DNA from 3 places in the Mycobacterium sp. ITM-2016-00316 genome. Region 2 is predicted to be linked to each of the others. Evidence: predicted binding sites of a transcription regulator. Region 2 holds the regulator's gene; each other region holds the start of a gene.

What was found. The regulator LexA, encoded in region 2, represses DNA repair genes until DNA is damaged. The targets are predictions, from matches to a motif close to CGAACANNTGTTCG.
Region 1: C6A86_RS06255 (HNH endonuclease signature motif containing protein) is a predicted target of LexA. The motif match lies at 4,625-4,638, and genes of this name have one in related genera.
Region 3: cofD (2-phospho-L-lactate transferase) is a predicted target of LexA. The motif match lies at 2,934-2,947, and genes of this name have one in related genera.

What each region holds. Positions count from the first base shown of each region.
Region 1 is NZ_CP134398.1:1,298,974-1,306,535, reverse strand. Features, by position in the region: gene C6A86_RS06265 (aldehyde dehydrogenase family protein) at 1-1,055, shown strand, start outside; gene htpG (molecular chaperone HtpG) at 1,118-3,025, shown strand; gene C6A86_RS06255 (HNH endonuclease signature motif containing protein) at 3,171-4,481, opposite strand; gene C6A86_RS06250 (CaiB/BaiF CoA-transferase family protein) at 4,722-5,876, opposite strand; gene C6A86_RS06245 (SDR family NAD(P)-dependent oxidoreductase) at 5,873-6,784, opposite strand; gene C6A86_RS06240 (TauD/TfdA family dioxygenase) at 6,781-7,562, opposite strand, start outside.
Region 2 is NZ_CP134398.1:2,419,500-2,427,061, reverse strand. Features, by position in the region: gene C6A86_RS11655 (alpha/beta fold hydrolase) at 1-597, shown strand, start outside; gene C6A86_RS11650 (PhzF family phenazine biosynthesis protein) at 611-1,309, shown strand; gene nrdR (transcriptional regulator NrdR) at 1,311-1,772, opposite strand; gene C6A86_RS11640 (LysM peptidoglycan-binding domain-containing protein) at 1,847-2,344, opposite strand; gene C6A86_RS11635 (MarR family winged helix-turn-helix transcriptional regulator) at 2,520-2,951, shown strand; partial or broken gene C6A86_RS11630 (organic hydroperoxide resistance protein) at 2,971-3,392, shown strand; gene C6A86_RS11625 (hypothetical protein) at 3,385-3,831, shown strand; gene lexA (transcriptional repressor LexA) at 3,864-4,538, shown strand; gene C6A86_RS11615 (hypothetical protein) at 4,545-6,590, opposite strand; gene C6A86_RS11610 (acyl-CoA dehydrogenase family protein) at 6,707-7,562, opposite strand, start outside.
Region 3 is NZ_CP134398.1:1,380,135-1,387,696, forward strand. Features, by position in the region: gene C6A86_RS06645 (NUDIX hydrolase) at 1-392, opposite strand, end outside; gene C6A86_RS06650 (coenzyme F420-0:L-glutamate ligase) at 389-1,732, opposite strand; gene cofD (2-phospho-L-lactate transferase) at 1,729-2,727, opposite strand; gene C6A86_RS06660 (WhiB family transcriptional regulator) at 3,200-3,469, shown strand; gene C6A86_RS06665 (metallopeptidase family protein) at 3,505-3,927, opposite strand; gene C6A86_RS06670 (DUF3499 domain-containing protein) at 4,058-4,489, shown strand; gene C6A86_RS06675 (phosphomannomutase/phosphoglucomutase) at 4,635-6,095, shown strand; gene C6A86_RS06680 (SIS domain-containing protein) at 6,092-7,162, shown strand; gene manA (mannose-6-phosphate isomerase, class I) at 7,167-7,562, shown strand, end outside.

The DNA.
Region 1 (7,562 bases), 1.1 Mb from region 2:
TCATCACCGCCTTCAACTTCCCGGTAGCGGTGTGGGCGTGGAACACCGCGGTCGCGCTGGTGTGCGGGGACACCGTGGTCTGGAAACCGTCGGAATTGACCCCGTTGACCGCCATCGCGTGCCAGGCGCTGCTCGAGCGCGCCTGCGCCGACGTCGGCGCGTCGGAGAACGTCGCCCGCCTCATCCAGGGTGGCCGCGAGATCGGTGAACAACTCGTCGACGATCCCCGGGTCGCGTTGGTGAGCGCGACCGGTTCGGTGCGAATGGGTCAGGCGGTCGGCCCGCGGGTGGCTCGCCGTTTCGGCAAGGTACTGCTGGAACTCGGCGGCAACAACGCCGCCATCGTCACCCCGTCAGCGGATCTCGACCTCGCGGTGCGCGCCATCGTGTTCTCGGCGGCCGGGACGGCCGGGCAGCGGTGTACGACGATGCGACGGGTGATCGCGCACTCCTCGATCGCCGACGAGCTGTGCCGACGGATCGCCGCGGCATACAAGACGCTGCCCATCGGTGACCCCTCCGTCGAGGGCACCCTGGTGGGCCCGCTGATCCATGCCCGCGCCTACCGCGACATGGTCGGTGCACTGGAGGCCGCCCGCGCCGACGGCGGCGAGGCCATCGGCGGGCACCGTCACGACATGGGTGACGAGGGCGCCTATTACGTGGCACCGGCGCTGGTCCGGATGCCCGAGCAGACCGAGGTGGTACACAACGAGACCTTCGCCCCGATTCTGTACGTGCTGACCTACGACGATCTGGACTCCGCGATCGAGCTGAACAATGCGGTGCCGCAGGGACTTTCGTCGGCAATCTTCACCACCGACGTCCGTGAGGCAGAGCGGTTCATGGCCGCCGACGGTTCGGACTGCGGTATCGCCAACGTCAACATCGGTACCTCGGGCGCCGAGATCGGCGGCGCGTTCGGCGGCGAGAAGCAGACCGGCGGCGGCCGGGAGTCCGGATCGGACTCCTGGAAGGCCTACATGCGCCGGGCCACCAATACCGTCAACTACTCGTCCGAGCTGCCGCTCGCCCAGGGCGTGCAGTTCGGCTGAGCGGGGCCGGGTCCAACCCCGGGTCGATGCGCTCCTGCCCGCCGCACGTAATATCGCGGGCTGTGAGCGAGCAGGTCGAACAGAGAGAATTCCAGGCCGAGGCCCGTCAGCTGTTGCAGCTGATGGTGCACTCCATCTACTCCAACAAGGACTCGTTCCTGCGGGAACTGGTCTCGAACGCCTCCGACGCGCTGGACAAGTTGCGGCTCGCGGCGTATCAGGACAAGGACCTGGACGTCGACACGTCCGACCTGCACATCGAGATAGATGCAGACAAGGCCGCAAGGACGCTGACCATCCGCGACAACGGGATCGGCATGTCCCGCGACGAGGTCGTCGACCTGATCGGCACGCTCGCCAAGTCGGGTACCGGCGAGTTGCGCCGAAAGCTCAGCGAGGCGCAGCAGCAGGGCGAGGTCAGCGACCTCATCGGTCAATTCGGTATCGGTTTCTATTCGACGTTCATGGTGGCCGACTCGGTCGTCCTGCTGACCCGCAAGGCCGGCGAGAGCACCGCCACCCGTTGGGAATCCAGCGGCGACGGCACCTACACCATTGCGGCCGTCGACGATGCTCCGCAGGGCACGTCGGTCACCTTGCACCTCAAGCCCGAGGATGCCGACGACGAGTTGCACGACTACACCGCGCCGTTCAAGATCCGGCAGCTGGTCAAGAAGTACTCGGACTTCATCTCCTGGCCGATCCGGATGCAGGTCGAGAAGACGGCCCCGGCCACCGAGGACTGTGGCGAGCCGACCGTCACCATCGAGACGGAGACCGTCAACTCGCGCACCGCCTTGTGGGCGAAGTCCAAGAGCGAGGTCTCCGAGGAGGAGTACCGGGAGTTCTATCGGCACATCGGCCATGCGTGGGATGAGCCACTCGATGTCATCGCGATGAAGGCCGAGGGCACGTTCGAGTATCAGGCGCTGTTGTTCATCCCTTCGATGGCACCGTTCGACCTGTTCAACCGCGACGGGCACACCGGCGTGCAGCTGTACGTCAAGCGGGTCTTCATCATGAGCGACTGCGACGAGCTCATTCCGGAGTACCTGCGGTTCGTCAAGGGTGTCGTCGACGCACAGGACATGTCGCTCAACGTGTCTCGTGAGATTCTGCAGCAGGACCGCCAGATCAAGGTGATCCGGCGCAGTCTCACCAAGAAGGTGCTCTCGGCGATCAAGGAGCTGCAGGCAAACCGCCCGGATGACTACGCGACCTTCTGGACGCAGTTCGGCCGCGCGTTCAAGGAGGGGCTGCTCTCCGATACCGACAACCGCGACACCGTGCTGGGCCTGTCGTCATTCGCGTCCACGTTCAGTCCGGAAACGCCCACGACGCTGGCCGACTACGTGGGACGAATGAAGGACGACCAGGAACAGATCTTCTATGCGACCGGCGAATCACGCCAATTGCTGGAGCACTCTCCCCATCTGGAGGCTTTCAAGGCCAAGGGCTATGAAGTACTGCTGCTCACCGACCCGGTCGACGAGGTGTGGGTCGAATCGGTGCCGGAGTTCGGCGGCAAGGCACTGCAGTCGGTGGCCAAGGGCGAGGTCGATCTCGGCTCCGCAGACGACAAGGCCGATACCGACCGCAGCGACTTCGCCGATCTGCTCACTTGGCTGCAGGAGACGCTCGACGAACACGTCAAGGAAGTGCGGCTGTCAACCCGACTGACGTCGTCGCCGGCCTGCCTGATCACCGACGCCTTCGGCATCACCCCGCAGTTGGCGCGCATGTACCGCGCCTCCGGTCAGGAGGTGCCCGTGGGCAAGCGGATCCTGGAGCTCAACCCCGATCACGCCCTCGTCGCGGGTCTGCGGGACGCCCTGGCGTCGTCACCGGACAGGCTCGCCGATACCGCCGAGTTGCTGTACGGCACCGCTCTTCTCGCCGAGGGCGGGTCCCTCGACGACCCGGCGCGCTTCGCTGCCATTCTCGCTGACCGGTTGGCCAAGACCTTCTAGGGCCGGCCACACAGGCCACGGGTCGCCTCTGACCGGGGCACGTTGGCGTGGTTCGCCGTGGCGGGTCCGGCGGCGTGCTCCCCGCCGGCCCCGCCTGCGTGGGCGGTGTTCTCTGTGGAGTTGTCAAGGTGCCGTGCGGGTTTGGTTATGCGGCGGTGGGCAGGTCGGTCATGGTGCGTCGGGCGTGGGATCGCAGATGTGCCGGTTCGGGGCCGGCCGGGTCATGGGGCGGGATGAACCAGGGGTGGCGGTCGGCGCCGAGGTAGACCTGCCAGCCGCCGTGGTGGATCGCGGTGTGGTGCAGTCGGCACAGCAGCACCCCGTTGTCGATGCTGGTGCGCCCGCCGCTGCTCCAGGGTTGGATGTGGTGGGCGTCGCACCACGACACCGGACGCCCGCACCCGGGGTGCGCGCACCCACGATCGCGGACCGCCAACCCTTTCCGGATGGCGGGTGTGAACAGTCGCTCGCTGCGCCCGACGTCCAGCGGTGCGCCGGCGGCGTCGATGGTCACCGAGGTCAGGGTGCTGTCGCACATGATGAGGTCGGCGGTGCGGGTGCTGACGGGCCCGCCGAATCCGAGAAAGTCCACGGATCCAGCTGCGGCGGGGCGGGTGAGGGTGACGTGCGGGAGCACGCCCCCGCTCATCGGGCGCAGGGAGCTCGACAGGTAGGTCCGCATGATCTGACCGAACGCGTCGGCGCGGCGGCGCCCGGTCGGGCGTGGGTCCGGGGACCCGTCGGGCAGCGGTATCGGCCGGCACAACGGGTCCAGCGCGGCGAGCAGTTCTTCCGCGGTGAGCGCGTCGAGATCCAGGCTGGCCGCGACCCGCCCGTCCTCGGTCTGCACCACAGTCATGTCGTTGAGGTCAGTGTTTTCGGCGACCGGCACCACATCCTCAGCCTGCGGCGATACGGCGGCCTTCGCGATGGCGATCTCGCGGGCCTTCTTATCGACACCGGAGGGTGTGGTCTCGATCATCAGCGTCGTCACGACAGCGGCCCGGTCCTCATCAGACAACGCGACCCTGCCGGACACATGCGCGACGCCCTTGCCGACCGCGTCGGCGAACTCGATACCGACCCCACCAAGGCGCTGCAACTGCGTCAACGCCGGCAAGGTGTGCGCCGCCCGGCCCACCCGCGCAGCCCGGTACGCCGCACCCGGCGCCACACCCAGACTGGTGAGCAGATCGGCCCCCGTGCGCAGGTGCTTGCGTGGCGGGATCCCAGCCCGCTCGGCGGCCGCGACCGCTTGGGCGATCACATGATCGAACAGATTGCGCAAGGTCACCGCCGCCGCCAGCACCGCCAACAGGGGTGGTTCATCAACGATCCGGCGGGGACTGTCGAGCAGATGACACAACCGGCGATCGGCGTCATCCTCGGGTGCAGGCACCGGGGTGAGGTCATCAATCAACGCATCAATGAACGTGTCGAGATCAGTGGCGTCCATGTGGATACCGACTTTCACAGAAGGTGCCCAACGGGCACGATCAGTCAATACGGTCCGGGGGTCCCCACAGGAGCCATCGAACCTCGCGGCGACCGGAGTCGCGGTCTGTGCTCACCGAGTGGTGATGGGAGCAACGTCGCATTCGAACTTGTGTTCGATGCTACGCCGAGTCTTCGCCCCGTGCAAGGGTGATGGTCAGGACACCGGTGAGCAACACCATTCCCGTACGACAAACACCTGCTAATGCCGCGGCAGCGCCTGAAGTTCAGCCATCACCTTCTCGGTGTCGGCGCCCAGCTCCGGTGCCGGCCCGTGCACGCGGCCGGGTGTCCGGGAGAACCAGGTCGGCACGCCCGGCAGACGAATCGGGCCGTGCGCGGTCTGGATGGTCTCGAACAGTCCGACGGCATTGAGATGTTCGTTGTCGAACAAGGCGTCCGGGGTGTTGACGGCGGCGGCCGGGATCTCCAGTTCGCGGAACAGTTGCAGCCACTCTTCGGTGGTGCGTTCCTTGAGCGTCTGCGCCACCAGCCCGTACACGGTGTCGATCTGCTTGGCGCGCTGCTCGAGCGTGGCGAACTCGACGCTGTTCCAGACGGGCTGCACCCGCTCGATGAAGGCGTGCCAGTGCTTGTCGTTGTAGATCAGCGCCGCGATCTGACCGTCCTTGGTCTCGTACGGCTTGCGGTTGGGCGCCACCGCGCGGGGATACACGGCCGGGCCGAGCGCGGGGTCGAACATGGCGCCGTTGGCATGCTCGACCAACATGAACGATGCCATAGTCTCGAACATGCTGACCTCCACCTCCTGCCCCTCACCGGTGCGCTCGCGGTGGAACAGCGCCATCGTGGTGGCGTACAGGGCCGTCAGACCCGCCACCTTGTCGGCCATGATGGTGCCGACATAGCTGGCCTCACCGGTCAATTGTTCTTGCACCGCAGGCAATCCGCATTCGGCCTGGATGGTGTCGTCGTAGGCGGGGCGGTCGGCGTCCGGGCCCCGCCTGCCGTACCCGTAGCAGTTCGTGTAGACGATGGACGGGTTCAGCGCGGCGACGTCCTCATAGGCGAACCCCAGCTTGGCGATGGCCTTGGCCCGCATCGAGTGGATGAACACGTCGGCGGTTTCGATCAACGACCGCAACGCGGCCTTGCCCGCATCGGTCTGCAGGTCCAGCATCACGCCCCGCTTGCCGCGGTTCACGTTGATGAAGACACCGCTCAACCCGGCCACGGGACCGACCGAGATGTAGCGGGTGTTGTCGCCGGCCGGCGGTTCCACCTTGATCACATCGGCGCCCATATCGGCCATGATCTGGGTGCAGTACGGCCCCATCACCATGGCGGTGAGGTCGATGACCCGCACCCCTTTGAGCGGCCCCTGGAATTCGGTCATTGGGCGGCCATCCCGAATGAGAAGCGGATGTGGTCGGTGTGTCCGTCGGGCACCGGCGCGAACTCCAACGGTGCGGTGCCACCGCGGATGGCATCGATGTTGGTCGCGACGTCCTCGATGGACCAAGATGGCTGATACACCCCGGGCGTCTCCGCTATGAACGCGCGGGCGACCCGGCCGGCGATCGCCACGAACAGTTCGCCACTCACCGAACACGATTCATGCGCCAGCCAGCCGACAGCAGGCGCCACCAGATCCGATCCCATCGGCGGGTATGCCGAGGTGTCCAGTCCCTCAGCCATTCTCGTGACCGCGCCCGGGACGATCGCATTGCAGGTCACGCCCTCGGCGGCGCCTTCGAGTGCGGCCACGTTGGTGAGACCGATGATTCCGGCCTTGGCAGCGGCGTAATTCGCGACACCGTGGTTGCCGTACAGACCGCCGATCGAGGAGGTGAGCACGATCCGCCCGTAGCCGGCGGCACACATGAGCGGAAACGCCGGACGCACCACATGGAAAGCGCCGCGCAGGTGCACATCGAGTACGGACTCGAAATCCTGATAGCTCAATTCCTTGAGTGAGCCGCGGCGCACGATACCCGCATTGTGAATGAGGATGTCGATGCGCCCGAAGTTCGCAATGGCGGCGTCGATGATGGCCTTGCCGCCGTCAGGGGTGGCGACCGATTCAGTGCAGGCGACGGCTTGCCCACCGGCAGCGATGATCTCGCGCGCCACGTCATGGGCCGGGCCCTCATCCGACCCGTCGCCGGTCAGGCTGCCGCCGGGATCATTGACGACGATCCTGGCGCCCCGCGATGCCAGCAGCAGCGCGTACTCCCGGCCCAGACCGCGTCCACCACCGGTGATGACGGCGACGCGGTCGTCGAAGCGCAGCTGGCTGGTCAAGCGAACGGTTCCTCGCCCTCGAGCTTGGTGCGCTGCAACAGCCGCCCCGAGCTGGGATCATACGGTGTGGCCCGGTGCATGGTGCCGGTGTTGTCCCAGATCACCAGGTCCCCGACGGTCCACTTGTGCCGGTAGGTGAACTGCGGTTGGGTCGCCCAATCGCGCAGGCGCACCAGCAGTTCCGCACTCCGGGTGTAGTCGATGTCGGTGATGTGGCGCGCGGTCGCCCCCAGCACCAGCGACTTGCGACCCGATTTGTGGGTCCACACCAACGGCAGCTCCCGGTCACCGATGGCCATCATCTGCTTGAGGGTCTTCACCGAAGGCTCTGGGTTGTAGTAGAACAACGTGTTCCACGCCGAGTGCATCACCCGCAGATCCGCGATCTCGGCCTTGTCCTCATCGGGCAGGTCGTCATAGGCGGCGTAGGTGTTGCAGAATTCGGTGTCGCCTTCATCCGGGTTCCCCAGCGCCACGCTCTGCAGCAGCGAGGCGAGGATCGGCACCTCGTTCATGGTGCCGTCCAGGTGCCAGTACAGCGACCCCTTCAGATAATCCGCCTGCTTGTTGACTTCGGTGTCCAACGACACCTTGTACAGCTTCTCACCGCGAGCCTCGGGGGCGAAGGTACCGAGCGTCTCGGTGAAGGCGATCTGCTCCTCATCGCTGAATCCGATCTGCGGGAGGACCAGCACTCCCCGCTGCTCCAGCAGCTCCCGGATCTCACCGGCGTATTCTCCTGACAGCAAGGTGTCTTTGTCGGCGCGCACCTCCGATC
Region 2 (7,562 bases):
AATGTGGCGTTGCGCGTCGCGGCGCTGCCGATGGCCACCGAGGCGCTGGCGCTACTGCGGCTGCCGCTGGTGCTGCCGGCCCTGCAGGCCATCGGACGCGTCGGCGGGGCCATGCTCGGTTCCACCGGGCTGGGCCGCGATCTGCCCGACGCGCTGCGAGTGCTCGCCGACCTGCCCGAGCCGACCGCGTCTGCGGCGTTCGCCCGTACGCTGCGCGCGGTGGTCGACTGGCGCGGCCAGGTGGTCACCATGCTGGACCGCTGTTATTTGACCGAATCCGTTCCTGTGCAACTGGTCTGGGGTTCCCACGATTCGGTGATCCCGGTCAGCCATGCCCGGCTCGCGCACGCGGCGATGCCGGGTTCGGCACTCGAGATCTTCGAGGGCTCAGGGCATTTTCCGTTCCATGACGATGCCGAACGATTCGTCGATGTGGTGCAACGCTTCGTCGACACCACGATTCCCGCCGAGTACGACCACGAGATGCTGCGCGGACTGTTGCGCGCGGGCCTCAGCGAACGCGCGATCACCGGCTCGCCGGGCACCAGGGTCGCCGTGCTCGATGCGATGGGAGCCGACGAGCGCAGCGCCACCTGACTACCATCGGGGTATGGCCGTCGATGTGACCGTTCTGCGGGTGTTCACCGATTCGCGAGGCGAGTTCGGCAACCCGCTCGGGGTGATCGATGCCGCGACCGTCGATCCGGCCGACCGGCAGCGCATCGCCGCCGAACTGGGCTACAGCGAGACCGTCTTCATCGACATCCCGGAGCCCGGCGCGGCCAGCGCGCACGTCCGGATCTACACGCCGGTCACCGAGATCCCCTTCGCCGGGCATCCGACGGTGGGCACGTCGTGGTGGCTCAAGCAGCGCGGCACGCCGGTCCGGACCATGCACGTCCCGGCCGGCCTCGTACAGGTGGAGTATCTGTCCGAACCCGACGGCGAATGGACCGCGATCAGCGCGCGCTCGGACTGGGCCCCGGAACTGGTCATCTACGACCTGGCTTCGATCGACGAGGTGCTCGCCGCCGACCCGGCCGATTACCCCGACGATGCCGAGCACTACCTGTGGGCGTGGACCGACCGCGAGCGGGGAGCGCTGCGGTCGCGGACATTCGCGCCACAGCTCGGGATCGCCGAGGACGAGGCCACCGGTTCGGCAGCGGTGCGGATGACCGACTATCTGAGCCGGGACCTGCTCATCACGCAGGGCAAGGGATCCGAGATCCGCACCTGGTGGGATGCGACGGGTTGGGTGAAGATCGCCGGCCGGGTCGTCGAGGACACCGGGGTGCGGCTCGACTGATTCAGCCGGACGTGGAGACGCGGTGCGCGCGCAGCGCTTCGATCTCGCGCTCGAAATCGTCGGCCGAGGTGAACGACCGGTACACCGAGGCGAACCTCAGGTAGGCGACCTCATCGAGATCGCGCAGCGGCCCGAGGATGGCCAAACCCACTTCGTTGCTGGGGATCTCGGGTGATCCCGCGGCACGCACCGCATCCTCGACCTGCTGGGCAAGGAGGTTGAGCGCATCGTCGTCGACCTGCCGGCCCTGACATGCCCGGCGCACACCCTTGATGACTTTCTCTCTGCTGAACGGCTCGGTGACACCGCTGCGTTTGACGACCGCGAGCACCGCGGTCTCCACGGTGGTGAACCGTCGCCCGCATTCCGGGCAGGATCGACGACGCCGGATGGCCTGGCCCTCATCGGTTTCCCGGGAGTCCACGACACGCGAATCCGGGTGACGACAGAACGGACAGTGCATCACCGCTCCTTTGCCGCACCGCAGGTGGACGAGATCGAATGTCTTCGAGCCTACCTGGGTGAAGCGGGGCGGCATCAACCGATCGGTGCGATGAGGGTCTGCCCGGCCTGCACCGTGCCGGTTTCGAGCTTGTTGAGCTCGCGGATGCGCTCGACCACCGGGGCCGTGGGCACATCGGGTGCCACCCGGTGTGCGATGTGTTGCAGCGTTTCACCGTCCTGCACGTAGACCACCGACAGCCGGGTGGGCATCTGCACGGGCTCCTCGATGGGGCCGCCCAACTGTGCAACCAGCCCGAGCCACAACGTGATCCCGCCGGCCAGCAGCGCCAGCAGCACCGTGGCGCCGGGGGTGATCGGGCGACGCCGGCGCGAGGCGCGCGACATCAGCACGCCGGTGCCGCGGTGGCCCAGTGGCGCACCCCCCGGACGACGCGCCGGCTGCACGCGGCGGCGGCGCACCACGACATCGCGGGGCAACGGCCACACCTCGGCGGCCGTCGACGGCTGCGCCGCGGGGGCCGGGGCATAGGCACTGTGCCGGGTGATCGGCCGAGCTTCGAGAATTGTCATCTGACTGCCTCTCCGAGTAGGTGGCGTTCGCTTCTGTGTTCGAATGCTAGTCGATCATGTGTTCGATGAATAGAACATGTGATCGAACTGTTGCGAAACGATAGACGAGGCCACCGACAAGCGATTCGGGCCGATTTCAATTGCGCACAATTTAATTGTGCAATACGCTTGCAGCGTGCAGACCGCCCGACTCGACGACCAGTTGTGCTTCGCGCTGTACTCCGCGTCGCGGGCGGTCACGGCGGCCTACCGGCCGCTGCTGGACGAACTCGGCATCACCTACCCGCAGTACCTCGTGCTGCTGGTGCTGTGGGAGGAAGAGCACTGTTCGGTCGGGCACCTGGGCCATCGCCTGCACCTCGATTCCGGCACGCTGTCGCCGCTGCTGAAGCGGCTGGAGAACAGCGGACTGGTGGTCCGGCAGCGCGCCGCCGATGACGAACGTCGCGTCGAAGTGACCGTGACGCCCGCCGGGCGAGCATTGCAGGCGCGTGCCGCCTGCATACCCGAACGGCTGCTGCGGTCGTCGAACACCTCCGAGGGTGACCTCGCGGCGCTGCGCGACGTGCTGCGCGGACTGGTGGACCACCTGGATTCCCTGCAGTGACAACACGAAAGGACCGACCATGAAGACGCTCTACACCGCGGAGGCACTCGCCACCGGCGAGGGCCGCGACGGACACGGACGCACATCGGACGGGAAGGTCGATGTGGCACTGAGCATCCCGAAGGAAATGGGCGGCTCGGGCGCGGGCACCAACCCCGAGCAGTTGTTCGCCGTCGGATACGCCGCCTGCTTCCACTCCGCGCTGCGCCTGGTCGCGCGCCAGCAGAAGGCCGACGTCTCCGATTCCGCGGTCGGCGCCCGGGTGGTGCTCGGATCCGGCGACGACGGCGCCTTCGGCCTGGCCGTCGAGCTCAGATCACCCTGCCGAACGTGGATCACGCGACGGCACAGCAGCTCGCCGAGGCCGCCCACCGGGTCTGCCCGTACTCCAACGCCACCCGCGGCAACATCGAGGTCACCCTGACGGTGGCCGATGAGTGAGCTTCCGGCCCCACCGCCGACCACCCGGGCACGCACCATCGCGCGGCTGGCCCTTGCGGGCGCCATGATCTTCGCCGGTTTCAGTCACCTGTTCTGGGCGCGCGAGGAGTTCCAGGCCCAGGTCCCCACGTGGGTGCCGATGGACGCCGACGGCGTGGTGATGGCCTCGGGCGGTGTCGAGATCACCCTCGGCGTCGGACTGGCCCTGCTGCGGCGCGACCGTGTGCTGGTCGGCCGGCTACTCGCCGCGTTCTTCGTGCTGATCTTCCCCGGCAACATCGCGCAATTCGTCAACCACGCCGACGGTTTCGGTCTCAACAGCGATACCAGCCGGTTCGTCCGCCTGCTGTTCCAGCCCGTGCTGATCGCGTGGGCACTGTGGTCGACGGCGGTGCCGCGGGGCGCAGGCGGATCCGACACGCCTCGAACACATGTTTGATTATCTGCGCGTCGGCGACTACATTCGGCGCCATGAGCGACAGCACCGAAACCCCTGAGGCACGCTCCAGCCTGACCGAGCGTCAGCGCACCATCCTGGAGGTCATCCGCACCTCCGTGACCAGTCGCGGCTATCCACCCAGCATCCGCGAGATCGGCGATGCCGTCGGCCTGACGTCGACGTCGTCGGTGGCCCATCAGCTGCGCACCCTGGAACGCAAGGGCTACCTGCGCAGGGACCCGAACCGTCCACGCGCGGTGGATGTCCGCGGTTCCGACGAAATGGTGACCCCGGTCGTGGCCACCGATGTCACCGGCTCGGACGCCCTGCCCGAACCCACCTTCGTCCCGGTTCTCGGCAGGATCGCCGCGGGCGGGCCCATCCTGGCCGAACAGGCTGTCGAGGAGGTCTTCCCGCTCCCCCGCGAGTTGGTCGGCGAGGGGTCACTGTTCCTGCTGAAGGTGGTCGGCGAGTCCATGATCGACGCCGCCATCTGCGACGGTGACTGGGTGGTCATCCGTCAGCAGAACGTCGCCGACAACGGTGACATCGTCGCGGCGATGATCGATGGTGAAGCCACCGTCAAGACCTTCAAGCGCACCCGGGGTCAGGTGTGGCTGATGCCGCACAACCCGGCGTTCGACCCCATCGACGGTAACGACGCGGTCGTGCTCGGCAAGGTCGTCACCGTCATCCGCAAGATCTGAGGACGCTCAGTCCGCCCGGACGAATCCGTTCGTCCGGGCGAAGTCCTCACTGGCGAACCAGATCTCGGCCTCGGTATCGCGATATCCCGGGCTACCCGGAGCCCAGTACAGCCCGGTCTTGGTATCTGCCTTGATCGGATAGCCCTCCGGCGCGCGGTAGCGGTCACCGGTGGCGAGCCGCATCGAGGTCCAGCCGGCGTCCTCGGGCTCCTCGTCCTGGATCGCGGCGTGGCGGCCACTGGGAAAATCGGGCTCGTACTCGGGTACGACCATGGTCGGTGGATCGAACTGCCCCGCCGACGTCTCGGGAAGAGTTTCGATGCGCGTGGGCGCGGTGTCGACCGCATCCGGATCATGGTCGAAACTCAGCGGCTCCTCCTGCGGCGCACGCAGTTCCTCGAGCTCATCGCCCTCGACGTCGTGATCGTCGGAGCCGTACTCATCGGAGCCGTACTCGCCGGGTTCCTCGTCGTACTCGTAGTCCTCGTCACCGGATTCGTCATCGGCGGCGCCGGAATCGTTGCCGGTGCCGGTGTCGCCGGGGAGCACCGACGCCCACGGGCTCTGCGGCGTGTAGACGGCCGGTTCGGGCCGGCTGGGATAGCCGGACTCGAAGCGGTCCTCGTACCCGCCGTCGTAGCCGCGCTCGTAGGGGTCGTCGCCGAACTCGTCATCCTCGCGGGGGCGCCGGTTGCGCAGTACGGCGATGGCGACCAGCGCGATCACACCCACCAGCGGGATCAGGCCCAGCAGCCACCACCACGGCGAGGAGTACCACTTGTCGCCGCTGCCCGAGCCGCCGCCGGTGGCTCCCGGCGCGTCGGCCGGCGCCTCCGGCGCGTCCGCACCGGGGACCTCCAGGCCCGCGAGCTGAGACTGCAGGCCGGCGGGCTCGGTGCTGAAGGTGTTGGTCGCCTTGTCCCACGAGATCGACCCGCCGTTGAACTGCTGGCTGATGACGGTGCCGTTCTCGGTTTGATCGCCCTTCGGCGCACCGAGTTCACCCGTCGCCCCACCGAGCTTCTCCCAGGCCGCGTTCATCGCACCGCGCACGATCACCGCACCGAAATCGGGCGTCCAGAAGATCACCGGCTTGTCCGCGGCGGCGAAGGTCGCCACCCGGCTCTGCGGTGTCAGCCCGCCGTCGGCCTCACTGGCGGTGGGGAACCCGAGGTCCCCGGTCGGTCCGCCGACACTCTCGTATTTGGCCAGCACCTGACCGGTGACCACATTGGCCCCGGTGTCCGGGCGGTAGAAGATCTTGCCGCCGGCGTAGTTCTGCCCGACCCCGTCGGCGCCGATCGCGTACTGCGCGCCCTCCTCGGCCCCCAGCGGGCCCAGCGCACCGCCGGCGGCCCGGCGGGCGGCGGCGATGGACGAGGTGGCGTCCGAGGGGACCTCGATGGCCCCGAGCTGACCTGCCAGCTCGGGCGGCACCGTGGTGAAGGCCTTGGTCTTGCGATCCCAGGAGATCTCACCGCCGGTGAACTTCTGGGTGACGGTGTCGCCGTTGGTGGTCTCGTCTTCGCTGGGCACTCCGAGCACGCCGGCCGAACCACCGAGGGCATCCCAGGCCTGGTTGATGGCCCCGCGGACGACCCGGGCACCGGTGTCCGGGGTCCAGAAGATGACCGGCTGGTCGGGCGCGCTGAACGTGGAGTTGCGGCTGTTGGCCGCACGGCCCGGGCCCTCGTCGATCGTCGGGAAGCCCAGATCACTGTCGGCGGGGCCGCCGAGGGATTCGTACTTCTCCAGGATGGCGCCCGTGATGATGTGCGCACCGGTGTCGGGGGTGAAGAAGATCTTGCCCGACGCGAAGTTCTGCCCGAAGCCGTCCCCGGCCGGGTAGACCCCACCGTCCTTGGGGCCCAGTGGCCCTCCGTCACCGCCGCCGGTCTCCCAGGCCGCGGTGATCGCCGCGTCGGCGTCACCTTCCGGTGTCGCCGCGACCGGTGGCGCCAGCAGCACCGTGCCCGCGATCAGTGCGGCACTCACCAGCCCTGTCGCCGCCAGGCCGACAAGCCTGCCCAGCCGGGTCCGCTGCCTGGTCATTCGGTCCTCCCCGAAGTAGCGCAAAACCACACGAAAGTATCGCGTTCGTCAACTTTGCGTCAGTGGACGGCGAACTCGTGGGATATCGCGACCTGCGCCGAAACGTGTCGGGGCGCTCAGACCCCCAGGCCGCGACCGATGATCTCCTTCATGATCTCCGTCGTTCCGCCGTAGATCGTCTGGATCCGCGAGTCCAGGAACGCCCGCGCGATCGGGTATTCCCGCATATAACCGTAGCCGCCGTGCAGTTGCAGGCAGCGATCCACCAACCGCACCTGCGCCTCGGTGCTGTACCACTTGGCCATGGCGGCCTGCTCGACGGTGAGCTTGCGGTCCAGGTGCAACCGGATGAATTCGTCGACCATGATCCTGATCGCGGTCGCCTCGGTCGCCAGCTCGGCGAGCACGAACCGGCTGTTCTGGAAGCTGCCGATCGGCTTACCGAAGGCCTTGCGCTCCTTGGTGTACTGCAGGGTCTGCTCGAGGGCGGACTCCATGGCCGCGGCGGCCATCACGGCGATGCTGATGCGTTCCTGGGGCAGATTCTGCATCAGGTAGAGGAAGCCCATCCCCTCCTGGCCGAGCAGGTTCTCGACCGGAACCTTGACATCGGTGAACGAGAGTTCGGCGGTGTCCTGGGCATCGAGGCCGATCTTGTCGAGGTGGCGACCACGCTCGAAGCCCTCCATACCGCGCTCGACGACCAACAGGGAGAAGCCCTGGGCACCCTTTTCGGGATCGGTGCAGGCAACCACGATCACCAGGTCGGCGTGGATGCCGTTGGTGATGAACGTCTTCGAACCGTTGAGGATGTAGTGGTCACCGTCGCGAACCGCGCGGGCCTTGATGCCCTGCAGGTCGCTGCCGGTGCCGGGTTCGGTCATGGCGATCGCCGTGATCAATTCGCCGCTGCAGAATCCGGGCAGCCAGCGCTGCTTCTGCTCCTCGGTGCCCAGTTCGATCAGGTACGGC
Region 3 (7,562 bases), 1.0 Mb from region 2:
AGATCCAAGTGGCGGGTGGGCAGCCCGAGGGAGCAGGTCAACGGATGTACATGCAGCGCAACCATGTCCGGGTCGATGCGCAGCCCGTCGATACCCGACTCCTCGGTGGCTTCACGCAGTGCCGCCGCGGTGATGTCGGCGTCGGAGTCCTCGCAGTGCCCACCCAGCTGCAGCCAGCGGCCGACGCGCGGGTGCAGGGTGAGCAGCGCGTGCTCGCCGCTGTGATCGAGAAGCAGTGCCGAGGCCGTGACATGCCCGGGCTCGCAGGCCCGCTCGCAGGCGTCGGGCCGGGCCAGCACGAACGCCAGCACCGCGTGGCGCAACGCGTCCTGCTCGGGATCGGGCGCGTTCCACCGGGACAGCAGGTCGACGACGGAGGCGTGCAGGCTCATCTCCGGATCAGCAACCCGTCGACGGGTGCCGGCTCGCGGGGCCCGGTCTCCTCGGCGGGGTAGCCGATCGCGATGGCGCCCAACGGCTCCCAGTCGTCTGCGGTGGCCAGCTCGCGGCGGGTGATCTCGGCGGCGAAGATCGTCGAACCGATCCAGCAGCTGCCCACCCCGCGGACCGCCAGTGCCACCAGCAGTCCCTGCACGGCCGCGCCCGCGGCGACCGTGAACATGGTGTGCTCGGCCGCCGTGCGCTGCGGATCCGGATAGCTGTGTGCGCCATCGGGAACCATGAACGGAATGATCAGTTCGGGGGCGTCGTAGAGGATCTGGCCGCGGCCGGTGCGGCGCTCGGCATCCTCGTCGGAGCGACCGTCGGCGGTCAGATCGGCATGCCATTGGCGCTTCATCGCGTCGAGCAGCGACAGCCGGGTTGCCGGGTCGCGCACCCACACGAAGCGCACCGGGCGGGTGTGATGCGGTGCCGGCGCGGTCAGCGCCTCGGCGACCGACTCTTCGATGAGCGCGGTGTCGACCGGCTCGGCGGCGAACCGGCGCACCGAACGGCGCAGCAACTGTGCCTGTGTGCGGCCCAAGTGAATCGCTTCGGCGGTGCCGAGCCAGAACAGGTCGTCCTCGCCGCTGCGGACCAGGGTGTGGCCTCCTGAGCCGTCGTCGTGCAGCTGCAGTCCGCGTACCACCGCCACCGGGATGCCGGTCAGCTTGCCCTTCACCAGATCTGCCGCGGCGGCGAGTTCGTCGGCCACCGCGATCTCGGTCACCACGAGCTCGTTTCCATGCGGGTCCTGGGCGCCCGCATAACCGTGCAGGACTGTCAGCCCGGCCGCGCCGATCGCGACATCGGTCTGCCCGTTGCGCCAGGCCCGTCCCATCGTGTCGGTGACGACGATGCCGACCCGAACGCCCAGATGCGTTGCGATACCGTCGCGGATCGCCGCAGCGCTGCCATCCGGATCGACGGGCAGCAGGGCCAGTTCGGCGGCGTCGATATTGGATCCGTCCACCCCGGCGGCCGCCTGGATCAACCCGATGGCGTTCTCGGTGATGAGCGTCTTGCCCTTGCGGGCCAGTACCCGGACCGCCTCGTCGTCGATGAGCTTGCGGCGCAGGATGTCCCGCTGCTCGGGATCGGTGGGCGCGGCGACGATGCGGCCCTCGGTCTTGGAGAGCACCTTGCTGGTGATGACGACCACGTCGTCATCGCGCAACCAGCCGGCGGCGCCGGCGATGGCCGCGGCCAGATTGTCGCCGGGACGGAACTCGCCGAGCCCGGTCACCGGGATGATCTCGATGGGCTGCGCAGTACCGTGTTCTGCACTCACGGCGTGACGCCCGCCAATTGCAGGCCGGCCCGCACCATTTCGGCGGTCGCCGCCGGGTCGGTCATGAGCAGGGGGGCTTGCCGGACCTCGACACCCTCGATGGTGGCGGCGTCGCCCGCGTCGATCAGCCAGCCGTCCAGGATGCCGACGCCGCTGCGGGCGCCGAAGTGCTTTCCGACGCCCTCCGAGGACGATTCGACACCGATCACCGAAAGGCATTCGTCGGCCATCCCGCGCAACGGTTTTCCGGCGATGATGGGGGAGTAGCCGATGACGGGGGCCGACGTGGAACGCAGCGCGCCGCGGATACCGCCGACGGTGAGGATGGAGCCGATGCTCACCACCGGGTTGGACGGGGCGATCAGCACCACATCGGCATCGGCGATCGCCTCGGTCACACCTGGTGCGGCTGTGGCCTTGTCGGAGCCGACGTAGGCGAAGCTGTGCGTCTCGATCTTGGCGCGGTAGCGCACCCACCATTCCTGGAAGTGGATCGCCTTGCGTTCACCATCGGGATCGGTGACGACGACGTGCGTTTCGCTGCGGTCATCGGTGGCCGGCAGCAGTCGGGCGCCGGGAGCCCATCGGGCGCACAGTGCCTCGGTGACCTGAGAGAGCGGATACCCCGCGCGCAGCATCTGACTGCGCACCAGATGGGTGGCCAGATCGCGGTCGCCGAGACCGAACCAGTCGGGCTGCACCCCGTAGGCTGCCAGTTCGTCCTTGGCATGCCACGTTTCGTCACGGTGACCCCAGCCACGTTCCGGGTCGATACCGCCGCCGAGGGTGTACATGCAGGTGTCGAGGTCCGGACAGATCCGCACGCCGAACATCCAGGCGTCGTCTCCCACGTTGACGACGGCGGTCAGCTCGTGTTGAGTGGGCGCTTCGGATTCGGCGGCCGCCTCGGCAAACTGCCCGAGTTGCAGCAGGCGCTGGACGCCCAGGAGGAAGCGGGCGCCACCCACGCCGCCGACCAGAACAGTGACCTTCACGCCCTCAGACCCTATGCCAGCCAGCTTTCTTCGGTGTGGCCGCCCGGGGTGTGGGGAACACGCCGGTGCGTGGACACGCCGGATCTATGTCACGAGATGGTATGAAAACTGGCCATTCCGCTTGACCGTGGCAGCTAACGCGTGTCTAATCACATCAGTGTCATTTCGTGGTTCGCCCGCCGGTTTCGGTGCCGCAGACCGGGATTCGATCATATGTTCGAATCCGGATGGCCGGACATCACAATAGTGATAGCTGGGGCAGTGCTGGAGGGGTTTGGCGATCCGTGATTCAGCAGGGGCCCCGATCGGCAACAACGGGGAAAATAATCAGGTGAGGAGGCGGAACATGTCTTTTGAGCAGGTCGATCTCGACCGCGCGCTCCGGTTCGAAGACCGGATGCTCGGTTCAGTGGACAGTGCACCGCACACCACTACCGATTCGGCGGCAAGCGAAATGGTTGTGCGCCCGAGTTTGAGCTTGGTGCCCGACCGTATCGAGTTGGCGCCCGAGTCCTTCGAGGACGACGACCAATGGCAGGAACGCGGTCTGTGTGCGCAGACCGACCCCGAGGCGTTCTTCCCGGAGAAGGGCGGATCGACGCGGGAGGCCAAGCGCATCTGCCAGGGCTGCGAAGTCAAGGACCGGTGCCTGGAGTACGCGCTGGCCAATGACGAGCGCTTCGGCATCTGGGGCGGCTTGTCCGAGCGGGAGCGCCGCCGCCTCAAGCGCGGCATCATCTGACGCGGCACGTTGCGGCCGCAGGCGGTCGCAACGTGCTATTCGTCCTCGGCCGATGGGTCGATGACGTTGGGTTCGACGCCCAGATAGGTGGCTACCTGAGCCACCAGCACCTCATGTAGTAAATCCGAAAGTTCGTCGGTGTCTTTGGCGCGCCGTTCGATCGGCTTGCGGAACAACACAATTCGCGCCCGCGTGGAGTTACCGCGGACATCTACCCCGGCTGGGATCAGGCGGGCAAGCGCGATCGGGCCGTCGGCGACAACCTCCGGCGGCCACTGCACACTGTCGGGATCCTTGGGTGCGATGCGCGGTATCTCGTCGACCGCCACATCCAATGTCGAGACCCGTTGGTGCCACCGTCGCTCGATCGGCTCATAGGCCTCCAGCACCGCCATGTCGAATCGCTCGGCCCGGCTGCGCCAGCCCGGCACCGTCGGCGGCAACAGCGATCCGCGCATGCCACGGCCGCGTCGGGATCCCCGATGCTTACGCTGCGCCACGCAGGAGATGGTAACGGTTGGAGATCGGGCGCCGCGGCGCGCGCGTGTCCGGAGGCCCGCGGCGTCGCCGCACGATAATCTTCCCTGCGTGAACGTTCCCCGTCGCTGCTGCAGGCCCGGGTGCCCGCACTACGCCGTGGCGACGCTGACCTTCGTCTATTCGGACTCGACAGCCGTCGTCGGACCTCTGGCGACCGTGTCTGAGCCGCATTCCTGGGATTTGTGTGTCGTACACGCCGGTCGGATCACCGCGCCCCGTGGATGGGAGCTGGTCCGCCACGCCGGGCCGCTGCCGACTCATCCCGACGAGGACGATCTGGTCGCCCTCGCCGACGCGGTCCGTGAGGGGCGCGAAGGCGTGCAGGCTCTGGTGAACGGCGTGACCGCCGGATTCTCCGACCCCTCGACCGGGCTGCCCGGTGGCTCGCTGATGGCCCCGCCGGTGCATCGCCCGGAACCCAATGGCCGCCGTCGCGGCCACCTCCGGGTGCTCCCGGACCCGGAGCCGAACTCCGAGTAGTTCCGGCCCACACCCGTCGCCGGAAGCACCCCGGTCGGCCGTTTTGCGCGCGCTCACGGGACCTGCGGCGGCCGTCGTGTCGAGACACTAGGCTGAGTGGGCAGAGCAGTTCCCGATTCCCCGTACACAGAGAGCGAGGAGAGCCATGTCTCGGTCCGCTGAGGCTGTCCACGCTGTCATCAAGGCCTATGACGTGCGGGGCCTGGTCGGAGAACAGATCGACGACGCATTCGTCCGCGACGTCGGCGGTGCATTCGCCCGCCTGGTGCGCGACGAGGGCTTCGGCGGGCTGGGGGTACCTCCCGCTCGCGGGAGAGAGCGCAGCGACACGGGGAACGGGTCAGCCAGACCCGTCGACACCGTGGTGATCGGACATGACATGCGGGCCAGTTCGCCGGCACTGTCCAACGCGTTCGCCGAGGGCGTCATCGCCCAGGGGCTCGACGTGGTCCGGATCGGGCTGGCCTCGACCGACCAGCTGTATTTCGCCTCGGGTCTGCTGGACTGCCCGGGTGCGATGTTCACCGCCAGCCACAACCCGGCCGCCTACAACGGCATCAAGCTGTGTCGCGCGGGCGCCAAGCCGGTCGGCAAGGACACTGGCCTGCTGATCATCAGCGATGAGGTCATCAACGGGGTGCCCGCCCACGACGGTGCCGCGGGCACCATCACCGATCGCGATGTCCTCGCCGAATACGGCGATTTCCTGCGCTCGCTGGTCGACCTGTCGGAGCTGCGCCCGCTGCGGGTGGCCGTCGACGCCGGGAACGGCATGGGTGGCCACACCACCCCCGCGGTGCTCGAGGCGATTCCCGGGATCACGGTGCTGCCGTTGTATTTCGAGCTCGACGGCACCTTCCCCAACCATGAGGCCAATCCGCTGGACCCGGCGAACCTCGTCGACCTGCAGGCCCATGTGCTGGCGACCGGAGCCGATATCGGGCTGGCCTTCGATGGTGACGCCGACCGCTGTTTCGTGGTCGATGAGAAAGGCCTGCCCATCTCGCCGTCCGCGGTGACCGCACTGGTGGCCGGGCGCGAGCTGGGTCGCGAGATCGGTGCCACCGTGATCCACAACCTGATCACCTCGCGGGCAGTGCCGGAACTGATCACCGAACGAGGCGGCACCGCGGTGCGCTCACGGGTGGGTCACTCCTATATCAAGGGCCTGATGGCCGAGACCGGCGCCATCTTCGGTGGCGAGCACTCGGCGCACTACTACTTCCGCGACTTCTGGGGTGCGGACTCGGGCATGCTGGCCGCGCTGCACGTGCTGGCCGCACTCGGCGAGCAGCAGCGCCCGCTCTCGGAACTGATGGCCGACTACCAGCGCTATGAGGAGTCCGGCGAGATCAACTTCACCGTCGCCGATGCGCCCGGCTGCGTGGATTCCGTGCTGGCCACTTTCGGCAGTCGTATCCAGTCGCTGGACCATCTCGACGGGGTGACCGTCGATCTCGGCGACGGTCGCTGGTTCAATCTGCGGACCTCCAACACCGAGCCGCTACTGCGGCTCAATGTGGAGGCCCGCACCAGCGAAGAGGTCGACGAGGTGGTGGAACAGGTGGCGAAACTGATTGCCGCGCGCGGCGAGTCGGCGCCGTGACCGCCCGGGCTGCCACCATCGACCTCGACGATGTCGAGGGGTTGCTGGCTGCCGACCGGGAAGGTCTGTTGCGTGCGTCCGCCATGTCCGGCGCGCAGGTGCGTGCCACCGCGGCGTCCGTCGACGAGGGCGCGCTGGAGCTGCTTCGCTCGGACATCCCACCCCGCACGCTGATCTGGGTCGCCGACGGCGGTCCGGCACGCGCGGCGGGCACGCTGCTGTCGGCCGCCCTCGGGGCGGCCAGCGGGGTTCCGATCGTGGTGGCCTCCGAGTTGCCGCCGTGGACCGGTGCGCTGGATGTCGTGGTGGTGGCCGGTGCCGACGCGGGTGATCCCGTGCTGGTGACGGCCGCGGCCACCGGTGTGCGCCGCGGGGCGCGGGTCGTGCTCGTCGCGCCGCATGAAGGACCGCTGCGCGATGTGACGGCCGGTCGGGCGGCGGTGCTGGCCCCGCGGCTGCCGGTGCCCGACGAATTCGGATTGACCCGATATCTGGCCGCCGGTGTGGCGGTGCTGGCCTTCGTCGACACCGCGGTCCGGGTGGACATCGAGGCGTTGGCCGACGAACTGGACGCCGAGGCGCTGCGCAACAGCGCGTCGCGCGAGCTGTTCACCAACCCGGCCAAGAGTCTGGCCGAGCGACTGGCCGGACGCGAGGTGGTGCTGGCGGGGGACAGCGAGGCGACGCTGGCGCTGGCCCAGCACAGCGCGGCGGTGCTGCTGCGGGTCGCGCGTCAGGTGGTGGCCGCGGTCGGTCTGACCGATGCGCTGGGCGCGCTGAGCCCGCTGAACATCGCGCCGGTCGACTACGAGACCGCGCTGTTCCACGACGAGGAACTCGACGGCCCGCTGCCGTCGCGGGTGCGCACCGTGGTGTTGACCTCCGATGAGCAACGGCCGGTGGTGGTGGCACGCACCGAAGGTTTCGCCGACCTGGATGTGGTCAGCGCCGACGATGTGCCCGACAGTGCGACCAAGGTCGGCGGTGTGCGTCCCGAGCAGCAGTTGGCGACGGTGGCGGTGCGCATGGAGATGACGGCCGTGTACCTACGACTGGTGCGAGGTTGAGGGTGTGAATCTCCTCCGAGGAGCTGTCCGAAAGTATGCGTGGGGGTCGCGCACAGCGATTGCCGAATTCACCGGAAGGCAAAGTCCCACACAACATCCCGAGGCGGAGCTGTGGCTGGGCGCGCACCCCGGTGATTCGGCGCATTGTGTGACCGATGACGGTGAGCGCTCGCTGCTGGACATGATCAGCACGGACCCCGAGGGGCAGCTCGGCGCGGGTTCACGGGCCCGGTTCGGTGATGCGCTGCCGTTTTTGGCCAAGGTGCTGGCGGCCGACGAACCGCTGTCGCTGCAGGCTCATCCGAGCAGCCAGCAGGCGGTGCACGGATTCGAACGCGAAGAGCGCCTCGGCATTCCGGTGACGGCGCCGACCCGCAATTACCGGGATGCCAGCCACAAG